Regions from separate parts of the Modicisalibacter sp. 'Wilcox' genome, predicted to be linked through region 3. Evidence: predicted binding sites of a transcription regulator. Region 3 holds the regulator's gene; each other region holds the start of a gene.
What was found. The regulator LexA, encoded in region 3, represses DNA repair genes until DNA is damaged. The targets are predictions, from matches to a motif close to TACTGTNTANNTANACAGTA.
Positions count from the first base shown of each region.

Region 1: a site for LexA is predicted at 2,294-2,313, ahead of umuD (translesion error-prone DNA polymerase V autoproteolytic subunit). Genes of this name have one in related genera too.
Region 2: a site for LexA is predicted at 3,570-3,589, ahead of recA (recombinase RecA). Genes of this name have one in related genera too.

Region 1 covers NZ_WNXF01000024.1:2,596-12,535, forward strand. The annotation lists gene G7A98_RS16010 (ABC transporter permease subunit) at 1-644, shown strand, start outside; gene G7A98_RS16015 (aldehyde dehydrogenase family protein) at 660-2,117, shown strand; gene umuD (translesion error-prone DNA polymerase V autoproteolytic subunit) at 2,337-2,777, shown strand; gene G7A98_RS16025 (Y-family DNA polymerase) at 2,785-4,062, shown strand; gene G7A98_RS16030 (DUF411 domain-containing protein) at 4,965-5,405, shown strand; gene norR (nitric oxide reductase transcriptional regulator NorR) at 5,525-7,048, opposite strand; gene ytfE (iron-sulfur cluster repair protein YtfE) at 7,214-7,870, shown strand; gene G7A98_RS16850 (methyl-accepting chemotaxis protein) at 7,949-9,088, shown strand; tRNA gene G7A98_RS16050 (tRNA-Ser) at 9,521-9,608, opposite strand; gene G7A98_RS16055 (YiiD C-terminal domain-containing protein) at 9,702-9,940, opposite strand, start outside.
Region 2 covers NZ_WNXF01000011.1:23,390-33,329, reverse strand. The annotation lists gene alaS (alanine--tRNA ligase) at 1-1,676, opposite strand, end outside; gene G7A98_RS11105 (regulatory protein RecX) at 1,959-2,417, opposite strand; gene recA (recombinase RecA) at 2,427-3,494, opposite strand; gene G7A98_RS11095 (CinA family protein) at 3,615-4,139, opposite strand; gene mutS (DNA mismatch repair protein MutS) at 4,319-6,907, shown strand; gene fdxA (ferredoxin FdxA) at 7,101-7,424, shown strand; gene eno (phosphopyruvate hydratase) at 7,913-9,208, opposite strand; gene kdsA (3-deoxy-8-phosphooctulonate synthase) at 9,286-9,940, opposite strand, start outside.
Region 3 covers NZ_WNXF01000008.1:58,768-68,707, forward strand. The annotation lists gene moaC (cyclic pyranopterin monophosphate synthase MoaC) at 1-746, shown strand, start outside; gene moaE (molybdopterin synthase catalytic subunit MoaE) at 749-1,201, shown strand; gene moaA (GTP 3',8-cyclase MoaA) at 1,198-2,190, shown strand; gene G7A98_RS09180 (H-NS histone family protein) at 2,355-2,648, shown strand; gene G7A98_RS09185 (ribonuclease J) at 2,806-4,389, opposite strand; gene purU (formyltetrahydrofolate deformylase) at 4,612-5,463, shown strand; gene dinB (DNA polymerase IV) at 5,470-6,516, opposite strand; gene lexA (transcriptional repressor LexA) at 6,533-7,174, opposite strand; gene G7A98_RS09205 (TetR/AcrR family transcriptional regulator) at 7,371-8,030, shown strand; gene G7A98_RS09210 (L,D-transpeptidase) at 8,027-8,551, shown strand; gene nagZ (beta-N-acetylhexosaminidase) at 8,623-9,657, shown strand; gene G7A98_RS09220 (mechanosensitive ion channel family protein) at 9,659-9,940, shown strand, end outside.

The sequences.
Region 1 (9,940 bases), on a different contig from region 3:
GCACGCTGGGCCTGGCGCTGGCCGTCGCCCTGGCCCTGGCCCGGATTCAGGGGCCGCGCCCGCTGGCGATGCTGGTGCACGGCTTCACCACGGTGATCCGCGGCACGCCGCTGCTGGTCCAGCTGTTCTTCTTCTACGACGGCGTCGGCCGCCTGCTGCCGGAAATCCCCGGCGTGCGCGACAGCCTGATCTGGCCGATGCTGCGCGATCCCTTCTTCTACGGCGCGCTGACCTTCACCATCAGCGTCGGCGCCTATACCGGCGAGGTGATCCGCGGCGCCCTGCTCAGCGTGCCCGACGGCGAACTGACCGCCGGGCGCGCCTTCGGCCTGAGCCGCTGGCAGATTCTCCATCGCCTGTGGCTGCCCCGCGCCTTCCAGCTGTGCCTGCCGACGCTGACCGGCGAGGCGATCCTGCTGCTCAAGTCGGTACCGCTGGTCTCGACCATCGCCATGATGGATCTGCTCAAGGCGGCCAATCTGGTGCGCGACGAGACGTTTCTGGTCTACGAACCGCTGCTGCTGATCGCCGGCATCTACATCGCCCTGACGCTGATCCTCACCGGCGCGATGCGCCTCATCGAACATCGATTCCCGGGCGCGCGACCGGCGGCGATACGCCGCCGGCGCCTGCTGCCCGGCTAGCCTGAGGCCCCCAGAATGTCCGACTCCCTTCATCAGTTCATCGATGGCCGCTGGGTGACCAGCCGGGCCACCCGCCGCCTGGCGATCATCGACCCCTATCGCGAGACCCTCCTGGGACATGTCACCGCCGGCGATGCCCGTGACGTCGAGGCCGCGGTCGCCGCGGCCCGTCGTGCCCTGCCCGCCTGGCGGGAGCGGCCCGGCAGCGAGCGCGCCGCCTATCTCGACGCCATGGCCGATGCGCTGGCCGGCCGCCATGCCGGCCTCGTGGAAACCATCGCCCGCAACGGCGGCAAGCCCCTCGGCGAAGCCGCCATCGACGTCGACGATGCCGTCGCCTGCTACCGCTACTACGCCACGCAGGCGCGAGACCTGGATGCCCGCCAGGGCGAGGTCGTGCCGATCGAGGCCGACGGCATCCGGGCTCGCGGCTATCGCAACCCGGTGGGCGTGGCGGGGCTGATCACGCCCTGGAACTTCCCCCTGGTGACCGGCGCCTGGAAGCTCGCCCCGGCGCTGGCCGCCGGCTGCACGGTGGTCTTCAAGCCTTCCGAGGTCGTGCCGCTGCCCGAGCAGGCGATCGCCGAGATCGCCGCGGCGATCGCCCTGCCGCCCGGCGTGCTCAACCTGGTCAACGGCGATGCCGAGGGGGTGGGCATCCCGTTGAGCCGTCATCCCGGCATCGACAAGCTCTCCTTCACCGGCAGCAACCGTGCCGGCGAGGCCGTCATGCGCGCCGCCGCCGCGGGCACCCGCAACCTGTCCCTGGAACTGGGCGGCAAGTCGCCGATCCTGGTGCTCGACGACGCCGATGTCGACCAGGCCGCCGAGCTGGTGATGAACGGCCTGTTCTTCAATGCCGGGCAGATGTGCTCGGCCACCTCGCGCCTGCTGGTCCATCGCGCGCTCGCCGAGCCGCTTCACGACGCCCTGGCGAGCCGCATCGACGCCCTGGTACTCGGCGACCCGCTGGAGAGCGCGACCACGCTCGGCCCCCAGGTCAACGACCGGCAGCGGGCACGGGTCATGCAGTATCTGGCCATCGCCCGGGAGGAAGGCCTCACGGCGGTACGCGATCCACGCCATCGTGACCTGCCCGGGCACGGCTACTTCATCGCGCCGACGCTCTATCGCGACGTCCCCGTCACCAGCCGACTCTGGCGCGAGGAGATCTTCGGCCCGGTGCTCTGCACGCGATCGGTGGACGACGACGCCGAGGCGATCGCGCTGGCCAACGACAGCGATTTCGGCCTCGCCGCCAGCGTGGTCGGCGGTGACGCCGACCGCGCCGCCTCGGTCGCCCGGCGGCTCGAGGCCGGCAATGTGTGGATCAACACCGACCAGCTCGCCCCGCCCCAGGGCGCCTGGGGGGGCGTCAAGCGCAGCGGCCTCGGCCGCGAGCTGGGCCCTCTGGGGCTGGCCGCCTTTCAGGAAGTCCAGCAGCTTTATTGGCCCGGCACAGGGCCCGCCTGAACGCGGCCCGCTCGAAGCCGCGCAGGCGATCCACCGGGTACTCTCACGACTACTCTCAATAGCCCCACCGCCGGTGGGGCCCATGCAAAATGTCCGTCACCGCCGACAATACGTCGCTCGAGCAGCGGGGGGATGACCCGGCACGCCAGGGTTGCCATGACAGGAATTCCGCCGAATACTGTATATAAATACAGCTTTCGAAACGACAGGGATTCGGCCATGTCGCGACACGCTCTCTATCGCCCCCGGCAACCGGCCATGCCGCTTGCCCTGCCCGTCTCCACGATCCGCATCCGCGCCGGCCTCAGCGGCTTTCCCTCGCCGGCCCAGGACTACGCGAGCGACCGGCTCGACCTCAACGCACACCTGGTCAAGCGCCCCAGTGCCACCTTCTTCATGCGCGTGAGCGGCGACAGCATGGACGGCTTCGGCATGCACGAGGACGACCTGCTGATCATCGATCGCTCGCTGGACCCGCGCCCCGGGCACATGGTGGCCGCCCTCGTCGACGGCGAAATCATCGTCAAGCGCTACGAGATGCATCACGGCCGCCCCTGTCTCGTCTCCGGCAATCCGCGCTATGCCCCGATCCCCCTTGTCGAGCACGACTGCCAGATCTGGGGCGTGGTCCGCGCCGTGATTCACCAGTACCCGGTGTGAGGCGGTCATGTTCGGCCTGGTCGACTGCAACAACTTCTACGTCAGCTGCGAGCGCGTCTTCCAGCCACGCCTGGAAGGCACCCCGGTGGGCGTGCTTTCCAACAACGACGGCTGTGTCATCGCCCGCTCGGAGGAACTCAAGGCGCTGGGCGTGGGGATGGGCGTCCCGGCCTTTCGGTTGCGCGACCTGACGACACGCCACGGCGCGGTATTGCTCTCGTCCAACTACGAGCTCTACGGCGACATGTCCGCCCGGGTTCAGGCGGTGCTCGAGGAGCTTGCCCCGGGGGTCGAGCCCTACTCGATCGACGAGATGTTCGTGCGCTTCGACGGTCTCGATGCCGACGGCACGCTCGCCCTGGCGCGCAGGCTGCATCGACGGGTGCGCCAGTACACCGGCATTCCGGTGTCCGTGGGAGTCGCGCCCACGCGTACCCTGGCCAAGCTGGCCAACCGCGCGGCCAAGAAGGAGGAGCATGACGGCGTCTGCGTGCTCACCGCCGACGGCCCCGAAACCCGGGCGCTGCTTTCGCGCACCGACCTGAAGGAGATCTGGGGTGTCGGCCGACGGCTGGCGGAACGCCTGTTCCTGGCGGGCATCCGCACCGCCGCGCAGCTGCGCCATGCCGCCTCCCGCGCGATTCGCCGGCGCTTCGGCGCCCCGCTCTCGCGTACCGTGCTGGAATTGCGCGGCATTGCGGCAATCGAGATGAACGACACCGCTGCAACCAGACAGCGCATCATGACCTCGCGCAGCTTCGGGCAGCTGATCCATGAACTCGGGGAGCTGCGCGAGGCGATTCGACAGCACGCCCAGCGGGGTGCGGAAAAGCTGCGGCAGCAGCGCAGCCTGTGCCGTGCGGTGCAGGTGTTTCTCCGCACCCCTCCCCACCGAGTGGATCTGCCTCAGTACGCACCGAGCCTCGTCATCGAGATGGATCACCCCACCGACGACAGCCGCTTGATCCTGCAGGCGGCGCTGGCTGCGCTCGAGCGCATTCACCGTCGGGGGTATCGGTTCCTGAAGGGCGGCGTGATGCTGCTCGACCTGATCGATGCCGACCATCACCAGCTGTCGCTGCTCGATGCGCCGCAGGGCGATTCCGAGCGGCGACGCAGTGAAGCGCTGATGGCCACGCTGGACCGCCTCAACCGGCACCTGGGACGCGATACCGTGGCCTTCGGCATGCCCCGCCCCGGCGCCGCCTGGCCGCTGCGCTGCGCGAACCGCAGCCACCGCTGGACGACCCGCTGGGCGGAACTGCCCGTGGCGAAGGTCCACTGAGCGTCATGCATGAGCAAAGAAAAGGCCTGCCCCTCTCGGAGCAGGCCTTCAATCGTCGCGCCTCCCTGCAAGCTCACCACAAGCGTCCTGCTCGTGCATCCCTGGCATTGCGAGCGTCCTGTGCCCGTTCTTCCCTGGCCGGCGTCCCTGTCCAGTCCCACCCTACATGCCTTGCCCGGCGGCCTGTAGATAACCCATGTTAAGAAATACGCAAAATGGTTAATTCGTCTTAGTGGATTTGCCACTTTTCCGCCCGACAGGATCACGACGGCCGCCTCGCCCGCGAGCCTGGTGGCGAGGATTGCATCGTCCGGGCGTCTCGGGTTCAATGAGCTCGACGCCTCGGGGAGCCCGCCATGCCATTGCGGACCTGGACATTGCCGAACCGACAGACCCGGCCACGCCTGCTGGCGCTGCCGCTGGTCCTGCTGCTGGTCCTGGTCACGCTCCCCACGAGCCACGCAGCCACGCTTACCTGCCGGAACGACTGTTCCCCGCTTCAGGGCAAGATGCTCGCCCAGGGACAGACGCCGGACATGCAGGCGGACTGCGGCTCGGCTTGTGCGCCTCCCGTGGCCTCGTTACAGCCCGCGGTCACGCCCCCGTTCGCTCGCCCGCTCATGGCCGCCGTCACCGTGAGCGAACATGTCCCCGAGCCCCCGCGTCGCCCTCCCAGAGCCTGAGTTCCCCCGCCCGACAGCCTCTGGCGGCCGGACAAGGCCAACTGGCATCCGCTCACCGGCAGCCGTGTCGCGAGCGCCAGGCTCCGCTCACGATCTCCTGTCGTGCCGTGCCCCATGGCGGTCGGATGAACTGATGCTCCGTGCCGCCCTGCGGCGTCTCGAACCCCACATTACACCCCACATCACAGACTTGTTTATCGTCAACGAGGGTTATCCCGCATGAAAATCACTCTGTCTCGCCTTCTGATCACTACCGGCCTGCTGATGGGCGCCACCAGTGCCAATGCCGCCCTGCCGCACGAAGCCACTCTGTACAAGAACCCGCAATGCGGTTGCTGCGATGGCTACGCCCGTCACCTGGAAGACATGGGGGTCGACGTCACCATCGTCGACGACCGAGAACTCGCCGGAATCAAGAAGGCCGCCGGCGTCCCCTATGGCCTGGGCGCCTGTCACACCGTCAAGATGGGCGACTACACCATCGAAGGCCATGTGCCGCTGGCGGCGGTAAAGGCCCTATTCGAGCAGCAGCCCGAAATCGACGGCATCGGACTGGCCGGCATGCCGAGCGGCACTCCCGGCATGCCGGGGCCGCAGCAGGAACCCTACAAGGTCTACCAGTTCCAGAATCAGGAGGCCTCCCCCTTCATGACGCTGTGACGCAGCCGTAAAACGCCGATGCCCGTCGGCTCGGCTCGCCAACGGGCATCGGCAGGAATGACAATGCCGGCATGATCGGGGGCACGGACGATCCCATCGGTCGGTTGTCGAAGAACCTTCTATTTCAACCCCAGACGCCGGGCCAGCTTGTGCAGATTGCTGGGATCGACCTCCAGGCGGCGGGCGGCCGCTGCCCAGCGCCCCTGGCAGTCCCCGAGAGCCTCGCGAATGGCCCGTCGCTGGGCATGCTCCACGCGCTCGCGCAGGGTGGCCGGAACGGATTCCTCCGTGCGCTCCGGGTCTTCGAGAACGCCTCTCCCGTTTTCCATCAAGGGCAGATCGAGCCACTCCGGCTCCAGCGTCACGATGTCGTCACGCCGAGCGCCCTGGCTCAAGGCCTTGATCGCCGCACGGCTGATCACGTGCTCCAGTTCACGTACATTGCCGGGCCAGTCATAGCGCGACAGCGCCGCCTCCGATTCAGGCGAGAGACGCAGGCTGCGTACCCCGAGCCGGGTACGATTGATCTCCAGGAAGTGGCCGGCCAGTATCAGCACGTCGCTGCCTCGTTCGCGCAGGGGCGGGATCGCCACCGGATAGACCGACAGCCGGTGATAGAGATCGGCACGGAAGCTGCCCTCGCGCACCGCCTCGCCCAGGTGCCGGTTGGTGGCGGCGATGATGCGCACATCGACACGCCGCGGAACGTCCTCTCCCAGTCGCTGGACCTCCCCCTCCTGCAGGGCACGCAACAGCTTGGCCTGGACCGGCAACGACAGTTCGCCCACCTCGTCGAGCAGCAGGGTACCGCCGTCGGCCGCTTCGAAGCGCCCGGCGCGCTCGGCCGTGGCACCGGAGAAGGCGCCCTTCACATGGCCAAACAGCTCGCTCTCGGCCAGCGACTCCGGCAGCGCGGCGCAGTTGACCTGGACCAGCGGCGCGGCGTGACGCGCGGAGCGGCGGTGAAGGCGTCGGGCGAAGAGCTCCTTGCCGACACCGGTCTCGCCATGCAACAGCACCGCAAGGTCCGAAGCGGCCACCACATCGAGCTCTCGCAACAGCCGCTTCAAGACGGCGCTATGGCCGAGGATGTCCCGGGCGTCGGGTACCGCCAGCGGCAGGCCACTCTCCGGCTGGGCCATGCGCAGGGCTCGCAGGTCACGCTCCAGGCGACTGACCCGCACCGCCGCCTCGATCAGCAACGCATAGCGCTCCAGGGCCATCCGATCGGCGGCATCGAAGGTCCCAGCCTCCAGGGCATCCAGCGTCAGTGCCCCCCAGGGCTCGCCCTCGACGTGCAGGCTGACCCCCATGCAGTCATGGACATGCAGCGGCTGGCCGGGCTGCTGCTCCACCAGGCCATCGTAGGGGTCGGGCAGGCCGGCATCGGACGGAAAGAGGGTGGGGCGCCGGCTGGCCAGGATGGTGGCGAGGCGCGGATGCTGGGCCACCTCGAAGCGTCGCCCCAGCGCCTCGCGCACCAGGCCATCCACGGCCACCGGCACCAGTCTGCCCTCCTCCAGGCGCAGCAGACAGACGGCGCCGCAGCAAAATCCCTCGCGCAGGGTTCGCACCAGACGCTGCAGCCGCACGGCGCTGGGCAGATCGGCAACCAGGTCCGCCAGCAGGGTCTCATCGAGCATGGTGATTGATACCTTTAAGGGTTCAATCTACCCTAATCGATCTGGGTATATTTCACCATCCCGGCCTCGAGGCCCCACAAAATGGGCCTCCGCGAACTGGCATGCCGATTGCTAATAAAGAGTACATGCCTTCCCTGCCACACACCCAGCCAAGGAACGACCGCCATGAACCTGATCGAACAGAGCGTCGGCCGCACCGCCCTCACCCTGCCCGGCGCGACCCGGATATTCCACGACCACAACATCGACTTCTGCTGCGGCGGTCGCATCAGCCTGCGCGAGGCCGCCGAGCGGGCGGGCCTGGCCCCCGAGGCTCTGGTCGCCGAGCTCGAAACGCTGGCGAAGGGCGAGAGCGACGAGCGCGACTGGCAGTCGGCCAGCAACGACGAGCTGATCGACCATATCCTGAGCCGCTATCACGACGTTCACCGCCAGCAGCTGCCCGAGCTGATCCGCATGGCACGCCGCGTCGAACACGTTCACGGTAGCCGTGATACCTGCCCTGACGGCCTGGCCGACTTGCTCACCGAGCTCCATCAGGAGATGGAGAGCCACATGCAGAAGGAGGAGCAAATCCTCTTCCCCATGCTGCGCCAGGGCATGGGCGCACAGGCCCGGGACCCCATCGCGGTGATGCGCCAGGAACACGGCGACCACGGCGAACACCTCGAGCGGCTGATGGCACTGACCGACGACATCACCGTCCCGAAGGGCGCCTGCACCACCTGGCGAGCGCTCTATGCCGGACTGCGCGAGTTCCGCGACGACTTGATGCAGCACATCCACCTGGAGAACAACCTGCTGTTCGAACGCGCCGGCTGACACATCCTCCACCGACGGGGGCCCCGCGCCCCCTGTCGGGAAGCCGTGCCCCCTGCCTCAGCCCCATCCGGAGACCGCATGCGATTCTTTCGACGTAGCCCATCGTCTGCTCGAGATGCCACGAATGCCACCACCGACGCGCTGCGCGCCGAGCGCGATCATCTTCAAGCCCGCATCGACACCCTGGAGTCCGAACAGCGGTTGCACCAGCACCTGTTCACCAACCTCACCGGGTTCGGCGACTCCGTGGTCGCCCTGCGCGAGTCCTTCTCGGACCTCTCGGAGCTGCTGAAGGGCAACCGGCAGGTCACCGACTTCACGACCAGCGAATCGAAGCGCAGCCAGGACGCCCTGAATGCCATGGTCGATGAGCTGCGCGCTCTCAATGCCCGCATCGGTCAGGCCGCCGAACAGGTCACCTCGCTGCGCTGCGATGCAGGTCGCATCGACAACTTTGTCACCGTCATCAACGACATCTCCATGCAGACCACCCTGCTGGCCTTCAACGCCAGCATCGAAGCGGCCCGGGCCGGCGATGCCGGCCGTGGTTTCGCGGTGGTGGCCACCGAGGTTCGTCAGCTCGCCCGGCGCACCAACGACGCCACCGACGAGATCGGCGGGTTCAACGGCAGCATTCTGGACCAGGCCGATCAGGTCGACGGCGTGATGGACGACAATGCCCGCAAGGCTGAGCGTCTGAGCGCCGAGGCCAGCCGCGTGATGCAGCGCACCGACCAATTGCTGGAACTGAGCGACGAAAGCAGCCAGGCGCTGGCCTTCTCGGCCATGCTCAGCGAAGTCGAGCTGGCCAACCTGGAAGAGCTGGAAATCAAGCTGGAGGTCTATCGTATCCTCATGGGTCTCTCGGACAAGACGGCCGCGGATCTACCCGACGAAACCCAGTGCGCCCTGGGCCGCTGGTACTATTCGGGAACGGCAAGCCAGCAATTCTATAGTGACACGGACTTTCAGGCGCTGGAGGCACGGCACCGTGAAGTACACCAGCGCGCCATCGAAGCCGTGACCCTTTACCAGGAGGGGCGCATGGATGCGGCAATGGACGCCCTGGCGACGATGGAGTCCGCGAATCTGGATGTCATGAAACGGCTGCGCTACATCATGCGCAAGTATCGTCCGGATATGCACCAAACCAGCCTCGCCACGGCCGAACCGACGTCGGCCACCCCGGTCCCCGACGCATTGCCGGCAGGCGCATGAATGCCCCCAGTCGGTCGGTTCCGGGCGCATGCCATTCGCACCCTCGTCATCTGTGGAGGTCCGGCGGCATATACTCAGGGACACGGCGCTGGAACGCGACGCCTCTCATTCTTGTAGGCAAAATCCTACAGATCTTCATAACATGGGTTATTCATCACCGAGTTTAAATTCGGCAATATCACCCTCGTTGGGCAGGAAGCCCAGCTCAGGGAAGAACGAGCCAGGATGGCTCAGGTTGCCAGGGATGCGCGGGCAGGACGCCCGCGAAAGAGCATCAAGGAAGACGGCGCTCGAAGCGCTCAAGAAAGCCCGATGAAAGCCTGGACTGGCCCGGCCCCTGCCTCAGGGGTCCGGGCTTTCTTTATTGTGGGTAGAGTTGCAGGTACGGAAAAAGAAAAGGCCGCTGGAATCAGCGGCCTTCTCGATATTCTATGGCGGAGGGGGAGGGATTCGAACCCTCGAAGCCTTTCGACTTACACACTTTCCAGGCGTGCTCCTTCGACCACTCGGACACCCCTCCGCAAATTGTCGCCCTGCGCGCCGGCTTGGTTTCGGCGTCAGAACGGCGCATATAGTAACGAGCTAACCCCGCGATTGCAAGCGGTTTTCCGGATCAATCCCGCAGCGGGAGTATGGCGTAGTCGCCCTGCGCTTCCAGGCAGCAGGTATCGCCGACACTCAGCCGTTGCACCAGGGGCAGCCGCCCCTTGCCGCGCTCGGCCAGACGAGCCTGCAAACCATCCACGGCATCCGCTGTAGCGGGACGGCATTCGAGCCGGTAATCGCCGGTCACCGGTGCCAGGTAGCGCTGCTCCGCGCTGGCGACGACCACGTCCTGCGCCCGGCCCTGGC
Region 2 (9,940 bases), on a different contig from region 3:
AGCAGGTGGGTGGCCGAGTGGTTGCGCATGGTCGCCGCTCGCAGCGAGGCGTCCACCCGCGGCGCGACATGACCGCCGACCTCGAGCACGCCCTCGACCATCACCCCATGGTGCAGGTGATGCCCGGCCTGCTTCTGGGTGTCGGTCACCTGGAAGCGCGCGCCGTCGGCCTCGAGATAGCCGGTGTCGCCGGCCTGCCCGCCCGACTCGCCGTAGAAGGGCGTGCGATCGAGCACCACCACGCCCGTCTGCCCGGCCTCCAGCGCCGCCAGCGCATTGCCCTCGCCATCGACCAGGGCGGTGATGCGGGCCTCGTCCTCGAGCCGGTCGTAGCCGGTGAAGGCGGTCTCGCCCTCCACCTCGATCGCCGCGCCGTAGTCGGCGCCGAACTGGCTGGCCGCCCGGGCCCGTTCGCGCTGGGCCTCGAGCTCGCGCTCGAAGCCGGCCTCGTCGAGGGTCACGCCGCGCTCGCGGCAGATGTCGGCGGTCAGGTCGAAGGGAAAGCCGTAGGTGTCGTAGAGCTTGAAGATGGTCTCGCCGGCCAGCACCTCGCCGTCGAGCTCCGCCAGCGCCGCCTCGAGCAGGCCCATGCCGTGATCGAGGGTGCGCGCGAACTGCTCCTCCTCCTTGAGCAGGACCTTCTCGATCTGCTCGCGGGCCTTGCTCAGCTCCGGATAGGCCTCGCCCATCTCGGCGTCGAGCGCCGCCACCAGCCGGTGGAAGAACGGCTCGCGGGCACCCAGCTTGTGGCCGTGGCGCACCGCGCGACGGATGATCCGGCGCAGCACGTAGCCGCGCCCCTCGTTGGAGGGCAGCACGCCATCGACGATCAGGAAGGCACAGGAGCGGATATGGTCGGCGATCACCCGCAGCGAGGGCGTGGTGATGTCATGGTGGCCGATGACGTCCGCCGCCGCCTTGAGCAGGTTGGCGAACAGGTCGATCTGGTAGTTGGAGTGCACGCCCTGCATCACCGCGGCGATGCGCTCCAGGCCCATGCCGGTGTCGATCGACGGCTTGGGCAGCGGCGTCAGGGTACCCGCGGCATCGCGATCGTACTGCATGAACACCAGGTTCCAGATCTCGATGTAGCGATCGCCGTCCTCTTCCGGGCTGCCGGGAGGGCCGCCCCACACATCGGGACCGTGATCGAAGAAGATCTCCGAGCTCGGGCCGCAGGGGCCGGTGTCGCCCATCTGCCAGAAGTTGTCCTCGTCGAGCTTCGAGAAGCGCTCGGGATCGACGCCGATCTCGTCCTTCCAGATGCGCTCGGCCTCGTCGTCGCTGACATGGACGGTGACCCACAGCTTGTCGGCCGGCAGGCCCAGACGCTCGGTGAGGAAGGTCCAGGCAAAGCGGATCGCCTCGCGCTTGAAGTAGTCGCCGAAGCTGAAGTTGCCCAGCATCTCGAAGAAGGTATGGTGGCGCGCGGTGTAGCCGACGTTGTCCAGGTCGTTGTGCTTGCCGCCGGCGCGCACGCAGCGCTGGGCCGAGGTCGCGCGGACGTAGGGGCGCGGATCGCGGCCAAGGAAGACATCCTTGAACGGCACCATGCCGGCATTGGTGAACAGCAGGGTCGGGTCGTTCTCCGGCACCAGCGAGCTCGACGGCACGATGGTGTGGCCCTGCTCCTCGAAGAAGGCCAGAAAGGCCTGTCTGATATCTGCGCTTTTCATAGCAAATCCGTGGCAATGTGCGTTAGGGCGCTGCGGCCATGGCAGTCACTCGACGCCTCGACACCGAACGTGCGCGAAGCGAGCCGGAAGATGACGGGAACAGGCCGCCCTGAGCCGTCGCAAGGCGCTCTAGTATAACGCGTTCAGCGGGGGACTAAAGACGCGGCCGTCAATGGCGGCGCAAGAGAGCACCGGTGCCGTCGCCGGGTCGGTGGGGAAAAGAGAGGAGACGGGAAAGGGGCAGGCAACCTCGGAAACCGGGTCTGCCCGCCACCGGGGGGATCAGGTCTCGCGCCAGGCATGAGCCAGGGCGTGATGGACCTGACCGGCATCGAAGCCGCGCCCGGCCAGGAAGCGCTGGCGTCGCGCCCGCTCGCGGGGCCCGTCGCCGGGCCCGTCGAAGCGCTTGGCCAGCACCTCGCAGGCCAGCGCCTGCCAGTCGCAGCCGGCCTCGTCCAGGGCCGCGCCGATCAGTTCGCCATCCACGCCGCGCCGGCCGAGTTCGGCGCGGATCTTGACCGGCCCCTGGCCGCGCTGGATGCGGCTGCGCACGAAGTGCTCGACGAAGCGCGCGTCCGACTGCAGCCCCTCCTCGGCCAGCCGGGCGAGGGCCGCCTCGACCGCCGCCGGCTCATGGCCCCTGGCGGTCAGGCGGGTGCGCAGCTCGGCGGCGGCGTACTCGCGACGCGCCAGCAGGCGGATGGCGTCGTCGCGCGGCGTGGCAAGCGAATCCGGGGTCATGACGGCCGCCTAGATGAGTTCGTCACGATCCTCGAGCGGTGCCTCGACCGCTTCGGCCTCGCCTTCCTTGGCCTTGGGTTCCGGCGTGTTGAGCAGCTGGGCGCGGATCTGGCTCTCGATCTCCTCCATCACCGCCGGGTTGTCCTCGAGGTACTGGGCGGCATTGGCCTTGCCCTGGCCGATCTTGCTGCCCTGGTAGCTGTACCAGGCGCCCGCCTTGTCGATCAGCTTGCACTGCACGCCCAGATCGACCACCTCGCCGGCATGATAGATGCCCTTGCCGTAGAGGATCTGGAACTCGGCCTGGCGGAACGGCGGCGAGACCTTGTTCTTGACCACCTTGACGCGGGTCTCGTTGCCCGTCACCTCGTCGCCCTGCTTGACCGAGCCGGTACGGCGGATGTCCAGACGCACACTGGAGTAGAACTTCAGCGCGTTGCCGCCGGTGGTGGTCTCGGGGCTGCCGAACATCACGCCGATCTTCATGCGGATCTGGTTGATGAACACCACCATGCAGTTGGCGTTCTTGATGTTGCCGGTGATCTTGCGCAGCGCCTGGGACATCAGGCGGGCCTGCAGGCCGACGTGGGAGTCGCCCATCTCGCCCTCGATCTCGGCCCGCGGCGTCAGGGCCGCCACCGAGTCGACGATGATCACGTCGACCCCGCCGGAGCGCACCAGCATGTCGCAGATCTCGAGGGCCTGCTCGCCGGTGTCCGGCTGCGAGACCAGCAGGTCGTCGATGTTGACGCCGAGCTTCTCGGCATAGCTCGGGTCGAGGGCGTGCTCGGCGTCGATGAAGGCGCAGGTCTTGCCCTGCTTCTGCGCCTCGGCGATCACCGACAGGGTCAGGGTGGTCTTGCCCGAGGACTCCGGCCCGTAGATTTCCACCACGCGACCGTAGGGCAGCCCGCCGATACCCAGCGCGATGTCCAGCCCCAGCGAGCCGGTGGAAACGGCCGGCATGGCCACCCGGGGCGCGTCGCCCATGCGCATCACGGCACCCTTGCCGAACTGGCGCTCGATCTGGGACAGCGCCGCGTTGAGCGCCTTGGTGCGATTGTCGTCCTGTGCCATGAAAGGCCTCCTGAAAACGCGTGAAAGCAGCACCGGCGACACGGGCGGAAGGGCCGCGAACCGACGCCTGCCGGACACTGTATGATTGACCAGTATTATGACGAAAAAAACCGCCTCCGCCTATCCCTCCAGCGTCCACTTCGCACCGCTTTCGGCAGCGGTCAGCGCCTCGATCAGCCCGGCCAGCGCCCGGTGCACGGCCTGCTCGCGAACGGCCCGGCGGTCGCCCGCGAAGTGGCGGCATTCACTGCGACAGGCCCGGGCGTCACCCCAGGCGAACCACACCGTGCCGACCGGCTTGTCGGTGCTGCCGCCGCCGGGGCCGGCGACGCCGCTGATCGCCACCGCCAGGTCGGCACCGCTCTCATGGCAGGCCCCGGCGACCATCGCCTCGACGGTCTCGCGGCTGACCGCGCCCCGCTCGGCGAGGGTCGCTTCCGGCACGCCCAGCAGTCGCTGCTTGGCGGCGTTGGAATAGGTGACATAGCCGGTCTCGAAGTACCCCGAGCTGCCGGCGATATCGGTGATGGCGCTGGCCACCCCGCCGCCGGTACAGGACTCGGCGGTGGTGATCATCACGCCCCGCTCCAGGCAGAGCCGCTGCAGGCGCTCGGCGAGCGCCCGGGTCGTCTGTTGCGACAGCATCCGTCCGTGATTCACCGTATCACGTCTCCCTGTGCATGAGCCGTCAGCTTAGCAGAAGCCGCCACGCCCGTGCCCCGCCCTGGCGGCCTGTGGACCCGCTCGTCGACTGCGCTAGAATGGCCGGCCACGATCGCCGTCTTCGACGGATGTGCCCACGCCACAGGGAAGCCTCCAACGCCATGCCAGACGCGGTTGCCAGCAAGTCGACCACCCACACGCCGATGATGGCCCAGTACCTGAAGATCAAGCGCGAGCACCCCGACGTGCTGCTCTTCTACCGCATGGGCGATTTCTACGAGCTGTTCTACGACGACGCCAGGCGCGCCGCGCAGCTGCTCGACATCACGCTCACCGCCCGCGGTCAGTCGGCGGGCGCGCCGATCCCCATGGCCGGCGTGCCCTATCACAGCGCCGAGGGGTATCTGGCGCGGCTGGTCAAGGCCGGCGAGTCGGTGGCCATCTGCGAGCAGATGGGCGACCCGGCGACCAGCAAGGGCCCGGTGGAGCGCCAGGTGGTGCGCATCGTCACGCCCGGCACCCTGCACGACGAGGCGCTGCTCGACGCCCGGCGCGACAACCTGCTGCTGGCCCTGCACCCGCAGGGCGAGCGCTGGGGGCTGGCCTGGCTGGAGCTTTCCAGCGGGCGTTTCAGCGTGCTGGAGGTCGACGGCGAGGCCGACCTGCTCGCCGAGATCCACCGCCTGGCCCCCGCCGAGCTGCTGGTGGCCGAAGGCCTCGAGCTGCCGCCGGCCCTCGCCGAGCGCCCGGGGCTGACGCGCCAGAGCGCCTGGCTGTTCGATCACGACTCGGCGACTCGCCTGCTGTGCGACCAGTTCGGCGTCGCCGACCTGCGCGGCTTCGGCTGCGCTCACCTGGAATGCGCGATCACCGCCGCCGGGGTGCTGGTCGACTACGCCCGCGACACCCAGCGCTCGCGCCTGCCCCACGTCACCGCGCTGGGCGTGGAGAGTCGCGACGAGTCGGTGGTCATCGACGCCGCCAGTCGCCGCAACCTGGAGATCGACACCAACCTCGGCGGCGGCAGCGAGAACACCCTGGCCAGCGTGCTCGACACCACCGCCACGGCGATGGGCTCGCGGCTGCTCAAGCGCTGGCTCAATCGTCCGCTGCGCGACCGCGACCAGGTCATCGCGCGTCAGGGCGCCGTGCAGCGCCTGCTCGACAGCGAGCGCCATCTCGACCTGCGCGAGACGCTCAAGCACATCGGCGACGTCGAGCGCATCCTCGCCCGCGTGGCGCTGCGCAGCGCTCGCCCGCGGGACCTGGCCCGCCTGCGCGATGCGCTCAACGCCCTGCCCGAGCTGCAGGCGAGCCTCGCCACGCTCGAGGAGGGCTCCGCCCTGGACGGGCTCAAGCGCCACATCCGCCCCTACCCCGAGCTGGCCGATACCCTGACGCGCGCCCTGGTCGAGAGCCCGCCGGTGGTGATCCGCGACGGAGGCGTGATCGCCGAGGGCTTCGACGCCGAACTCGACGAGCATCGCGGCCTGGCCGAGCACGCCGGCGATTATCTGGTCCGGCTGGAGACCCGCGAGCGCGAACGCACCGGGCTGGCCGGCCTCAAGGTCGGCTACAATCGGGTTCACGGCTACTACATCGAGATTCCCCGCGCCCAGGCTCGCGAGGCGCCGGCCGATTACATCCGCCGCCAGACGCTGAAGAACGCCGAGCGCTTCATCATCCCCGAGCTCAAGGAGTTCGAGGACAAGGCGTTGTCCGCCAAGTCTCGCGCCCTGGCCCGCGAGAAGCTGCTCTACGAGGGGCTGCTCGACACCCTGGGTGCCGAGCTGGACGCCCTGCAGGCCAGCGGCCGCGCCCTGGCCGCGCTCGACGTGCTGGCGGCGTTCGCCGAGCGCGCCCTGGCGCTCGATCTGGCGTGTCCGCGGCTCGCCGAGACGCCCGGCCTGACCATCCGCGGCGGACGCCATCCGGTGGTCGAGCACGTCAGTGATGCGCCCTTCGTGCCCAACGACCTGCACCTCGACCGCGAGCGCCACATGCTGGTGATTACCGGCCCCAACATGGGCGGCAAGTCGACCTACATGCGCCAGGCGGCGCTGATCGCCCTGCTCGCCCACAGCGGCAGCTTCGTGCCGGCGGACAGCGCCGAGATCGGCCCGCTGGATCGTATCTTCACGCGCATCGGCTCCAGCGACGACCTGGCCGGCGGGCGCTCGACCTTCATGGTCGAGATGACCGAGACCGCCAGCATCCTGCACAACGCCACCGCCGAGAGCCTGGTTCTGATGGACGAGATCGGCCGCGGCACCAGCACCTTCGACGGCCTGTCACTGGCCTGGGCGAGCGCCGAACATCTGGCGGGCGTGCGCGCCCTGACCCTGTTCGCCACCCATTACTTCGAGATGACCGCGCTGGCCGAGCAGATCGACGGCGTGAGCAATGTGCACCTGACCGCCGCTGAACACGGCGACGGTATCGTCTTCATGCACCGTGTCGAGGAAGGCCCGGCCAGCCAGAGCTACGGCCTGCAGGTGGCCCAGCTAGCGGGGGTGCCCGCCGCCGTGGTCGCCCGGGCCCGCGAGAAGCTCACCGGGCTGGAGCAGCAGGAGATCGACCAGAGCCAGCGCCCGATCCGGGCCGACGACACGGCGCCGGCGCCGCAGCAGCCCGACCTGTTCGCCAGCGCCCGGCATCCGCTGGTCGACGAGCTCGGTGAACTGGCGCTGGACGAGCTCTCGCCACGGCAGGCGCTCGAGCTGCTCTATCGCTGGCGCGAGCGGCTCTAGGCGGCACGGCGAGCGGGCATGACCTCATGCGCAATCGTTCGATCGCCCCGCTTGCCGCTCCCGGCGGGCCGCGACTAGAATGAGCCAACTTAGAATAGGGCCTTATAATAGCCCCGTCATTTATAACCAGCCATGACCGACTGTACCGGACATGTCGGTCGCCTCCGACCCGCCATGATCCGAGGGAGACACCATGACATTCGTCGTCACCGAAAACTGCATCAAGTGCAAATACACCGACTGCGTCGAGGTCTGTCCGGTCGACTGCTTCTACGAAGGGCCGAACTTTCTGGTGATCCACCCCGACGAATGCATCGACTGTGCACTGTGCGAGCCGGAGTGCCCGGCCGAGGCCATCTACTCCGAGGATGAACTGCCCGACGACCAGCAGGAGTTCATCGCGCTCAACGCCGAACTCGCCGAGGAGTGGCCCAACATCACCGAGAAGAAAGATCCGCCGGCCGACGCGACCGACTGGGACGGCAAGCCCGGCAAGAAGCCGCTTCTCGAGCGCTGATCGGTTCCCGCCCCGGGCCCGCCTCGGGGCGGACAGGCAACGAAAAAAGGCGGCCGCTGGCCGCCTGATCCCGAAACAATCCCTTTCGGGCAACATCCTCTGCCCGCTTCCCTCGGCCCCTTCCCTGCCCCGCATGGCGTCCTGCCAGGCGCGACGGACCGTTGTGCATCCCATGGCATTCCACCGTATCCCGCGGCGTCCTGCCTTCGCGAACCGAGTTCGCTTTCCCGTATCCCTCGGACATTTTGCCGCATCGCAGGATTGCCACAACCGGGGTAGCGGACGGCGGCAGCGCGAATGAACCGCAATCCGGACGGAATAAGCCTTAAGAACAATAAGTTAAATCACACAAGGTCCGTGGGCATGCGACATTGCCCACCCCGGCGGACAGGCCGTGTAGGAGATCGCTTACACGCGACATGGATAAGGACTGACAGGCGGGAAGCGCCGCCGGCTGGCCGGCGGCGCGGTGAGACCTGATGGAGCGTTCAGCCCTGGCCCTTGATGGCCTTGAGGCCGGGGTAGCGGGCCTTGTCACCGAGCTGCTGCTCGATCACCAGCAGGCGGTTGTACTTGGCGACACGGTCGCTGCGGCACAGCGAGCCGGTCTTGATCTGGCCGGCGGAGGTCGCCACTGCCAGGTCGGCGATGGTGGTGTCCTCGGTCTCGCCGCTGCGATGCGAGATCACCGCGGTGAAACCGGCGTCCTGGGCCATGCGGATGGCGTCGAGCGTCTCGGAGAGCGAGCCGATCTGGTTGAACTTGATCAGGATGGAATTGCCGATCTGCTCGTCGATACCGCGTTTGAGAATGCGCGTGTTGGTGACGAAGAGGTCGTCGCCGACCAGCTGCACCTTGTCGCCGAGCTTCTCGGTCAGCGCCTTCCAGCCGTCCCAGTCGGACTCGTCCATGCCGTCCTCGATGGAGACGATCGGGTAATCGTCGCACAGCCCGGCCAGGTAGTCGGCGAAGCCGGCGGCGTCGTAGGACTTGCCCTCGCCCGCCAGGTTGTACTGGCCGTCCTGATAGAACTCGCTGGAGGCACAGTCGAGCGCCAGGGTGATGTCCTTGCCCAGGGTATAACCGGCCTGCTCGACGGCCTCCTTGATCACCGCCAGGGCCTCGGCGTTGGACGCCAGGTTGGGCGCGAAGCCGCCTTCGTCGCCTACCGCGGTGGACAGGCCGCGACCCGCGAGCACCTTCTTCAGCGCATGGAAGACCTCGGCGCCCATGCGCAGCGCCTCGCGGAAGTTCGGCGCGCCCACCGGCTGGATCATGAACTCCTGGATGTCGACGTTGTTGTCGGCATGCTCGCCGCCGTTGAGGATATTCATCATCGGCACCGGCATCAGGTACTGCCCCGGCTGGCCGTAGAGCTCGGCGATGTGCGCGTACAGCGGCACGCCCTTGTCCACCGCCGCGGCGCGGGCCGCGGCCAGTGACACGGCGAGGATGGCATTGGCACCGAGGTTCGCCTTGTTGTCGGTGCCGTCGAGCTCGAGCATGGCGTTGTCCAGCGCCCGCTGGTCGCTCGCGTCCATGCCGATGAGCGCCTCGCGGATGCGGCCGTTGACCGCCTCGACCGCCTTGAGCACGCCCTTGCCCAGGTAGCGGCTCTTGTCACCGTCACGCAGCTCCAGGGCCTCGCGGGAGCCGGTGGAGGCCCCGCTCGGGGCACAGGCCACGCCGTGGGCGCCATCGTCGAGCGTCACCTCGGCCTGCACTGTCGGGTTACCCCGGGAGTCGAGGACCTCGAGGGCCTGGATATCGACAATCTTGCTCATCGTGAATCGTCCTTTGTCAGCGTTGAGAGTAGCGGTTTCACGGCTCCGCGATGGTGACCTGTCGCGCGGCAGGCGGTTCAGTCGATCGACAGCGGCGCGAATCCCTTGACCAGCTCATCGAGCGCCTTGAGCTGAGCGAGGAAGGGCTCGAGCCGGTCGAGCGGCAATGCACAGGGCCCGTCGCACTTGGCGTTGTCGGGATCGGGGTGGGCCTCGAGGAACAGCCCGGCCAGCCCCACGGCGACCCCGGCACGCGCCAGCTCGGCGACCTGGGCACGACGCCCGTCGGCGCTGTCGGCGCGACCGCCGGGTCGCTGCAGGGAGTGAGTGACGTCGAAGAACACCGGATGGCCGGTCTGCTTCATGTCACCGAAGCCCAGCATGTCGACCACCAGATTGTTGTAGCCGAAGCTCGAGCCACGCTCGCAGAGAATCACCCGATCGTTGCCGGCCTCGCGGCACTTGTTGATGATGTGGCGCATCTCGTGCGGGGCCAGGAACTGCGGCTTCTTGATATTGATCACCGCGCCGGTGCGCGCCATCGCCACCACCAGGTCAGTCTGGCGGGCCAGAAAGGCCGGCAGCTGGATGACGTCGGCAACCTCGGCCGCCGGCTCGGCCTGCCAGGGCTCATGGACGTCGGTAATCACCGGCACGCCGAAACGTGCCTTGATCTCGGCCAGCCACGCAAGGCCGGTTTCCAGCCCGGGACCGCGAAAGGAGTGGATCGAG
Region 3 (9,940 bases):
CCGTCAGCCAGCGCGAGGCGGTGGCCAGCGGGCGCATCTACATGCAGGCCGCGACCCTGGCCCGGCTCGAGGCGGGCGGCATGCCCAAGGGCGATGTCCTGGCCACGGCGCGGATCGCCGGCATCCAGGCCGCCAAGCGCACCCACGAGCTGATCCCCCTGTGTCATGCCCTGGCGCTGACCAAGGTCAGCATCGACTTTCATCTGGATGCGGCGGCCGGCTGCGTCGAGGTGCGGGCGCTGTGTCGTCTCGCCGGGCGCACCGGCGTGGAGATGGAGGCGCTGACCGCGACCTCCGTGGCGTGCCTGACGCTCTATGACATGTGCAAGGCGGTCGACAAGGATATGGTGATCGGGGATATCCGCCTGGAAAGCAAGCGCGGCGGCAAGTCCGGCGATTATCGTCGTCCCGAGGCCGAGGAAGCCCCGTCGCCGCTGGTCACCGCCGAGGCCGCCGGCCATGGCATCGGCATGGCGGCGCGCTCCGCGCAGCCGTGCATTCAGGTCAAGTGCCTGGCCGAGCTGCGCGAACGGCTCGGGGTGGGGGAGGTGGCGGTGCTCGTCGACGAGCTGCCGTCCAACGATGTCGCCGGCCTCAAGGCCGCACTGACGGCGCGGGATCCACGTTTCGCCCTGCTCGCCGAGCAGCGGGTGCTGTGTGCCGTCAACCAGGTGATGAGCGGCGAGCAGGCGCAATTGACCGACGGCGATGAAGTGGCGTTCTTTCCGCCGGTAACGGGAGGCTGAACATGATTCGGGTCCAGACGGCGCCCTTCGATGCCGGTGCCGAACAGGCAGCATTGACCGCGCAGCGCCGGGATATCGGCGCGGTGGTGTGTTTCACGGGACTGGTGCGCGATTTCAACGAGCGCCCCGAGGTGTCGGCCCTGACGCTGGAGCACTATCCGGGCATGACCGAGAAGGCCCTGGCCGACATCGTCGCCGAGGCCGAATCGCGATGGCCGCTTGACGGCGTGCGCCTGATCCATCGGGTCGGTCGGCTGGCGCCGGGCGATCCGATCGTGCTGGTGGCGGTGGCCAGCGCCCATCGACTGGCGGCCTTCGAGGCCTGCCATTTCATCATGGACTATCTGAAGACGCGGGCGCCGTTCTGGAAGAAGGAACACACCGCCCGGGGCGACTACTGGGTCGCCGAACGGACCACGGACCACGACGCGGCCCGTCGCTGGGAGGCTTCATGACGCAACAGCTGGTCGACAACTTTCAGCGCACGGTGCGCTACGTGCGGCTCTCGATCACCGATCGCTGCGACTTCCGCTGCGTCTACTGCATGAGCGAGGACATGACGTTCCTGCCGCGCTCGCAGGTGCTGACGCTCGAGGAGCTGGCCCTGGTGGCCCGTGCCTTCACCGAGCTGGGAGTCGAAAAGATTCGTCTGACCGGCGGCGAGCCGCTGGTCAGGCGCGGCATCGAAAAGCTGGTGGCGGATATCGGCGGGCTCGACGGCCTGACCGATTTCGCCATGACCACCAACGGTGCCGGGCTGGGCAAGCATGCGCGCGCGCTGCACGCGGGGGGCCTGAACCGGCTCAACATCAGCCTGGACTCCCTCGATCCCGAGCGCTTCCGGCGCCTGACGCGGACCGGTGATCTCCAGCGGGTCATCGATGGCATCCATGCCGCGCAGGACGCCGGTTTCGAGCGCATCAAGCTCAATGCCGTGATCCTCCGGGGGCGCAATGATGACGAGGTGCTCGACCTGGTCAACTTCGCGCGTCGCGAGCGGCTGGACATCAGCTTCATCGAGGAGATGCCGCTGGGTGATGTCTCGGATCACTCGCGGGGGGAAACCTATTGTTCCAGCGATGACGTGCAGCGCTGGATCGAAACCGCCTATTCACTGACGCCAACTACCGAGACGACCCTGGGGCCGTCCCGCTATTTCGTGATGCCGGACAGTCCGGTCCGCGTCGGATTCATTTCTCCGCATAGCCACAATTTTTGCGATACCTGCAACCGGGTTCGTGTCACGGCGGAAGGGCGTCTTCTGCTGTGTCTGGGCAACGAGCATTCGGTGGATCTGCGTGAGGTGCTGCGTCGTCATCCCGGCGAGATCGAACCCCTCAAGCAGCGCATCATCGATGCCATGCCGCTCAAGCCCGAGCGCCATCATTTCTCGACCGACGGCGATGTCCAGATCGTCCGCTTCATGAACATGACGGGCGGCTAGTCAGCGCGACATGTCGACGTCATTCCTTCCCTGATGGACGTGCCGGTGCCGGGGTTTTCCTCGGCATCGGCGCCGTCTTTTCTTGCCAATTCCCTCCCTGACCATATACTTTTTACACACTCATGCCGTTTTCGGTATTTCGCAGCCTGGTATGGAGGAGGACGATGTCAGCCGAGTCCCTGGAAAAGATCGCTCGCAACAAGAACGTGGCACGCGCCGCCGCACGTCAGTTGAGCATGGAACAGCTCAACAAGCTGGCCGACGTGATCAACGAGGTCATCGAGCAGAAGCAGGAAGAAGAGCGTCGCCGTCAGGAGGAAGAGTCGGTCAAGGCGCGCAAGCTCGAGGAGATCCGCGAGGCGATCAACGATGCCGGGTTGTCCCTGGATGATCTGGTCGGCGAGCAGCCTCGTCGCCGCCGCGGCCGGCCGCCGAAGAACAAGCAGGCCGACAGCTGAGTTTGACGGCATGGCGGTAGACTCGCTCGGCTGCAGGGGCCGGGGTCGGGCGATGTCGAGCGGCGTACCCCGATGATCAATGCAGCGGGAAAAGCGGGCGAGAAATCGCCCGCTTTTTTCGTGGGTGCTTGCCAGAGTGACGCGATGACTCGGGTGGCTACTGAAGCGCTTCCGCCGCCGAGATCTGCAGGTGAAGAGTCGGCGGGCGACGCAGGTGGTCGGCCAGCCATTGATGCAGCGGCCCCTGCAGCTGGGTGCGCAGCGCGGCCGGTGTCTCGGCATTCAGTCGAGTCAGGGTGTCATCGAGCCAGTCCGCAAAGGCGGTATCGTCCAGGGGCGATGGCCCGGTGTAGTCCAGCAGCAGGCGCCCCACGCGTTGCCACCCCGAGGCGGTGAGTGTCACGGGCAGCAGCAGGGCGAACTCGCCCTCCCGTTCATGGCGGGCCCGGGGGTGAGGCTCCAGCCCGGCGAGGTCACGCACGCTGTCCTCGTGCACGATACGCGGGGTCAGTGGCAGGCGCCGCTCGAGGGCGAGGCCGTCCGCATCCAGCTGGATCCAGTCGCCGTTGCCGGGGATCAAGGGGGCGTCGATACCCAGTTCGCGGGCCAGCGCCTGGTGTGCCTCCTGATGACGGAGTTCGCCGTGTACCGGCAGCAGTCGGCGGGGCCGGACCCATTCGTAGAGCATGCGCAGTTCCGCCCGGGCGGGATGGCCGGAAGCGTGGAGATCGGGGTGACCGCCTTCTTCCAGCACCCGCACGCCGAGGCGGGCGAGGGCGGCCTGCAGCCGCTCGATCAGCCGTTCGTTGCCGGGAATGGCCTTGGCCGAGAAGATCACCGTGTCATCCGCCTGCAGGGCGAGGTCGGGGTGGCCGCCCCGGGCGAGCCGTGACAGCGCGGCCCGCGATTCACCCTGGCTGCCGGTGGCGATGATCATGACTTCTTCGGCGGGCAGGTAGCCGACATCGCGGATCGGGACCAGCGGCGGAAAGTCGTCCAGATAGCCGAGACCGCGGGCCACGCTGACCATGCGCTGCATCGAGCGGCCCACCAGGGCGACGCGCCGGCCGCAGCGCTGTGCGGCGCGGCCCAGCGCCAGGATGCGTGCCAGGTTGCTGGCGAAGCAGGAGACGATCACCCGCCCTTCGCATTCGGCGACCGTGCGTTCCAGGGCCCGGGCGACCTCGCCCTCGCTGCGCGACGTGCCGGGGACGCAGGCATTGGTGGAGTCGCCGACGACCAGGTCGACGGGGGCGATGGCGCGATAGAGCTCGGGGTCCGCCGGCTCGCCGATCAGCGGCTCGGGGTCGAGCTTCCAGTCGCCGGTGTGCAGCACCCGATGGTGGGGCGTGGTGACCAGCAGGGCGCAGCTCTCGGGAATCGAGTGGGTCAGCGGCAGATAGCGCAGCGTGAAGCCGCCGCATTCCAGCGCCTCGCCCGGCGCGACCACCCGGATCGCGGTGTCGGGCAGGCCGCGTTCGGCGAACTTGGCGCGCAGCAGGCCGGCGGCCAGCGGCGTGGCGTAGATGTCGCAGCCCCAGTGCGGCCACAGCCAGGCGGCGGCGCCGATGTGATCCTCGTGGCCATGGGTGATGAACAGCGCCCGGGGACGGATGCCCTGCTCGGGAAGACGCTCGATATCCGGCACCTGCAGAGGGCCTCCGGGCAGGTCCTGACGGATCATCATGCCGCAGTCGATCGCCAGCCAGTCGTGTCGATAGCCGTAGAGATTGAGGTTCATGCCGATCTCCCCGCTGCCGCCCAGGGGCAGGAAGGACAGCGGTGGCTTGCGGCGAGGGCGGATCTGGACGCGAGAGTGCAACATCATCGACACGGCATTGTCAGGGGAGCCCCACTATACGGGATGGCTCCCGGGGCTCACAACGCGCGTTAGCGCAGGGCCGCGATTTGGTTAGAATAGTTGGCCTTCAGTGCCTTTCCTTGCGACCACAGCGGACCTTTCATGGCTCATTCGTATCGTCTCGTCGTTTCCTGCCCCGACCAGGTCGGGATCGTTTCCCGGGTTTCCGGCTTCATCGCCGCCCAGGGCGGCTCCATCACCGAGGCCAATCAGCACTCGGATCTGGCCACCGGGCGTTTCTTCATGCGCTACGAGATTCGCTTTGCGTCTTCCGTGGATGACGAGATTCTGCGGATCGCCTTCGCACCCATCGCCGAGACCTTTTCCATGGACTGGGCGTTCCACGATACCCAGCGACGCAAGCGCATCGTGCTGATGGTATCCCGCGCCTCGCACTGCCTGGTGGACCTGCTCTATCGCTGGAAGGCCGACGAACTCGACTGCGAGATTCCCTGCGTGATTTCCAACCACGAGGATCTGCGCGATCTCGTCGAGTGGCACGGTATCGACTTTCATCATGTCCCGGTACCGACGACGGACAAGACGCACGCCTTCGAGGAGACTCGCCGGCGGATCGAGGCGGCGCGGGCCGATGCCGTGGTGCTGGCACGCTACATGCAGATCCTGCCACCGGCCTTGTGCGAGCACTATGCCGGTCGGGTCATCAACATTCACCACAGCTTTCTGCCCTCGTTCGCCGGCGCGCGGCCGTATCATCAGGCCTACGAGCGCGGCGTCAAGCTGATCGGCGCCACCTGCCACTATGTCACCCAGGAACTGGATGCCGGCCCCATCATCGAGCAGGACGTGCACCGCATCTCGCACTGCCACACGGCACAGGATCTGGTGCGTTTCGGGCGCGATATCGAAAAGGCCGTGCTGGCCCGCGGGCTGCGCTGGCACCTGGAGGACCGGGTGCTGATCCACGGCAACAAGACCGTCGTGTTCGCCTGAGCCGGGTCAGGTGAAGAGCGTGAGCTGGCGGGCATCCGCCGCCGGTTTCAGCCTCGCCCCGACCCCCAGCAGGCGCACCGGGCGGGCGCCGCGCTGCCAGGCCGCCTCGAGCAGTGCCAGGAACTGATCGGCGTCCACCCGGGCGCCGCCGGCCTCGAGGGTGGTCAGCGTGAAGTCGTCGAAGCGGACCTTGATGAAGCTGCCCTTGAGCGGCGGGTCGCCATGGCGGGCCAGGCGGCTTCGCAGCCGCTCGACCAGCGCCGGCAGGGCCGCCCGGCAGGCCGCGAGGTCGGGCAGGTCCTGATGGAAGGTGGTCTCGGCGCTGACCGACTTGCGTTCGCGCTCGGTCTGCACGGGGCGGTCGTCGATGCCGCGGGCGAGTTCGAAAAGGCGCTGGCCGAACTTGCCGAAGTGCTCGACGAGTGCCTCCCGCGACCAGCGGCGCAGGTCGGCACAGGTGGCGATGTCCAGTGCCGCCAGCCGGGCGGCGGTGGCCGGCCCCACGCCGTGGAGCCGGTCCACCGGCAGCTCGGTGATGAAGGCCTCGACGGCCTCCGGCGGAATGACCGTCAGGCCGTCGGGCTTGTCCCAGTCACTGGCGATCTTGGCGAGAAACTTGCTGGGCGCCACCCCCACCGAGAGCGTGATGCCGGTGCGCCGGTGTGTCTCCTCCTTGAGCCAGCGGGCCATCCAGGTGGCGCTGCCCCGGAAGCGGCGTACCTCGCTGACGTCGAGATAGGCCTCGTCGAGCGAGAGCGGCTCGATCCGTGGCGTCAGCTCGCGGAAGATCGCCTGAATGCGTGCGGACACGTCGCGGTAGCGGGGAAAGTCCGGTGGCAGCAGGGTCAGGTGCGGGCACAGGCGCAGGGCGCGCGCGGTGGGCATCGCCGAATGGATGCCGAAGGCGCGCGCCGGGTAGTTGCAGGTGGCGATGACGCCCCGCTGGGCCGCCGTGCCGCCGATCGCCAGCGGGATGTCGCGCAGCGCCGGGTTGTCGCGCATCTCGATCGCGGCATAGAAGCAGTCGCAGTCGGCATGCAGGATCTTGCGCATGCGCGGGGCTCGCGCCTCAGTTGAGTGCCTGGCCGTTGCCACCACGGATGACGCCGACCCCGATGCCCTCGATCTCCAGCGCGTCCTGGCGCAGGTCGAGCTCGATCGGGGCGAAGTCTTCGTTTTCGGGCAGCAGGGTCACGTGACGGCCCCGGCGCTGGAAGCGCTTGACGGTAACCTCGTCCTCCAGCCGGGCGACCACGATCTGGCCGTCGCGAACCCGGTTGGTGCGATGCACCGCGAGCAGGTCACCCTCGAGGATACCCACGTCGCGCATCGACAGGCCGCGCACGCGCAGCAGGTAGTCGGCACGCGGCGAGAAGAAATCGGGGGACAGCGGACAGTAGCGGTCGATGTGGGCGGCCGCGAGGATCGGGCTGCCGGCGGCGACCTCGCCGATCACGGGCAGGCCCGGCTCGCCGTCCGGGGCGCACTCCGCCTCCTGCGGCGGCAGACGAATGCCTCGTGAGGTGCCCGGGATCATGCGAATCACCCCCTTGCGCTTGAGCGCGCGCAGATGCTCCTCGGCGGCGTTGGGCGAGCGGAAGCCCAGGCCCCGGGCGATCTCGGCGCGGGTCGGCGGATAGCCCAGCTCGTTCATGGTCTTGACGATGAAGTCGTAGACATTCTGCTGGCGCGGGGTAAGAGAGCGGCTCATGCGGCCTCCGCTGGTCGCTGGCGATGTGGGTATGTGGCTAAGTATACAGCATGGCATTGTATCCAGTAATCGCTGCCCGTGGTCATCAGGGCTGATCGGGTGTGTTTGAAACGCGACGGATTGTTGTCTTTCGGTAAGCCGCGTAGAATTTCCATAACGTTTCAAACAGCCGTTTATCAGCAGGCAGGGATATAGCATGGCTCAGACCGACACGGTGACCCGCATTCTCGACACCGCCGAAGTGTTGTTCGCCGAGCGCGGCTTTGCCGAGACGTCGCTGCGCACCATCACCAGCAAGGCCAAGGTCAACCTGGCTGCCGTGAACTATCACTTCGGCTCCAAGAAGGCGCTGATCCAGGCCGTTTTCGCCCGCTATCTGGATCCCTTCACCGAGCGCTTCCACGCGACCCTGGACGCGCTCGAGAGGGAGTACGAGGGCCGGCCGATCCCGCTCGAGGTGCTGCTGGAGAACATGGCCCGGACCGTGCTGGAGGTGCCCGCCGAGCGCAACAGCCTCAAGGTCTTCATGCGCCTTCTGGGGCTGGCCTACACCCAGGCCCAGGGGCACCTGCGTGGCTACATCCAGCAGCATTACGGTAGCGTCTTCACCCGCTTCACCGAGCTGGTGCGCCGGGCCACGCCGGAGCTGCCGGACGCCGAGCGCTTCTGGCGGCTGCACTTCATGCTGGGCACGGTGATCTTCACGCTGTCGGGACTGGACGCGCTGCGCGACATCGCCGAGAAGGACTACGGCGAGCACGTCAGCGTGCGCGACCTGGTTCGCCGCCTGCGCCCGGTGGTGGTGGCCGGCATGAATGCGCCGCTGCCGGAACCGCCCCGGGCGGTGGCGGTATGAGCCCGGTGACGCCGCGTCTGGAGGCGCTGCCGCCCGAGGATGGTGTCTGGCTGGAGGTCGATGTGGCACGCCAGGTGCTGCACGTCTGGCGCGGCCGCGAGTGCCTGGAGACGCACCCGGCGTCCACGGCCGCCGCCGGCGTCGGCCAGGCCGAGGGCAGCGGGGGCACGCCGCTGGGCTGGCACTATATCCGTGCGGTGATCGGTGCCGGCATGCCGTCGGGCAGCGTGTTTCGCGGCCGCCGACCCACCGGCGAGGTCTATTCGCCGGCGCTGGCCGCCGACTACCCCGAACGCGACTGGATCCTGACGCGCATCTTCTGGCTCTGCGGCCTCGAGCGGGGCCTCAACCGGGGTGGCAGCGTCGATTCCCAGCGCCGCTATATTTATCTGCACGGCACGCCGGAAAGCGAGCCGATGGGGCGTCCCGCCTCGCACGGCTGCATCCGGCTGCGGGACGCGACCCTGCTGAGGCTGGGCGAACTGGCGCCGTCCGGCACGCCGGTGTGGCTTCACGCCTGAGTGCCCGGATGCTGTCGTCGACCACGCCATTGCTCTAGAATCGGCCCCCTTCACGGGCAAGGACATCGCTTATGACCCAACCCATCGGTCCGGTGATGCTGGATCTCGAAGGCACCACCCTGACGCGCGAGGAGCGCGAACTGCTGCAACGTCCCGAGGTCGGAGGCGTCATCCTCTTTGCGCGCAATATCGTCGATGCCGCCCAGGTGCGCAGGCTGTGCGACGCGATCCGTCGCCTGCGTGGCGATCTGCTGCTGGCCATCGACCAGGAGGGCGGGCGCGTGCAGCGGTTGTGTGAGGGCGTCACCCGGCTGCCGTCGATGGGCCGGCTGGGACGCTGCTATGTTGACGACCCGGAGCGGGCGCGGCAGTTCTGCCACGATGCGGGGTGGCTGATCGGCCTGGAAATGGCGGCGTGCGGGCTGGACCTGACCTTCGCCCCGGTGCTCGATGTCGATGCGGGCGTGTCCAGCGTGATCGGCGATCGCAGCTTCTCCCGCGATCCCCGGGCGGTGGCGGCCATGGCGGGCGCCTTCGTCGACGGGCTGCACGAGGCCGGCATGGTGGCCGTGGGCAAGCACTTTCCGGGACATGGCGGGGTTGCCGCCGATTCGCATCACGAGCTGCCTGAAGACCCGCGTTCGCTGCAGGCACTGCGCGAGCACGACCTGATCCCCTTCGCGGCCCTGGCCGGGCGTCTCGAGGGCGTCATGCCTGCCCATGTGGTCTATTCGGCCTTCGATGCGCGCCCGGCGGGCTTCTCGCCGAGCTGGCTGGGCATGCTGCGCGAGGATCTGGGCTTCAAGGGCACGATCTTCTCCGACGACCTGTCGATGGCCGGCGCGCACGTGGCCGGCGGCCCCGCCGAACGGGCCCGCGAGGCGCTGGATGCCGGCTGCGACATGGTGCTGGTCTGCAACGACCGCCCGGCCGCCCAGGCGGTGCTCGACGCCTGTGTCGGCCGTACCACCAAGCGGCCGGCCCGGCTGCGCTACAGCCGGGCGCGCCCCGATCTGGCCTCGTTGCCGGCGCTGTCGCGCTGGCGACGCATTCATGCCCGGCTGGAAGGGCTGATCGAGACCGACCCGGCCCCGCGGGAGGACTGACGTGCTGGAGGTGCTGGCGCCGCTCGAGCAGTGGGTGAGCCGCCATGTGTCGCTGCCGGCCGCGCTGGTGACGCCGCTGGTGATTCTCGCCACGGCGCTGCTGGTCGACGGCTTCACACGGCTGGTGATCTGGCGGGCGGCCCGTTGGCTGTCACGCACCCGCAGCCGCTGGGACGATGTCGCCCTGTGGGCGATACGCCGGCCGCTGTGGGTGGGCATCTGGGGCGTGGCGCTGATCGCCCTGGCGGGGCTGATCGGCCAGCGGTTGTCGCTGACCTGGGTG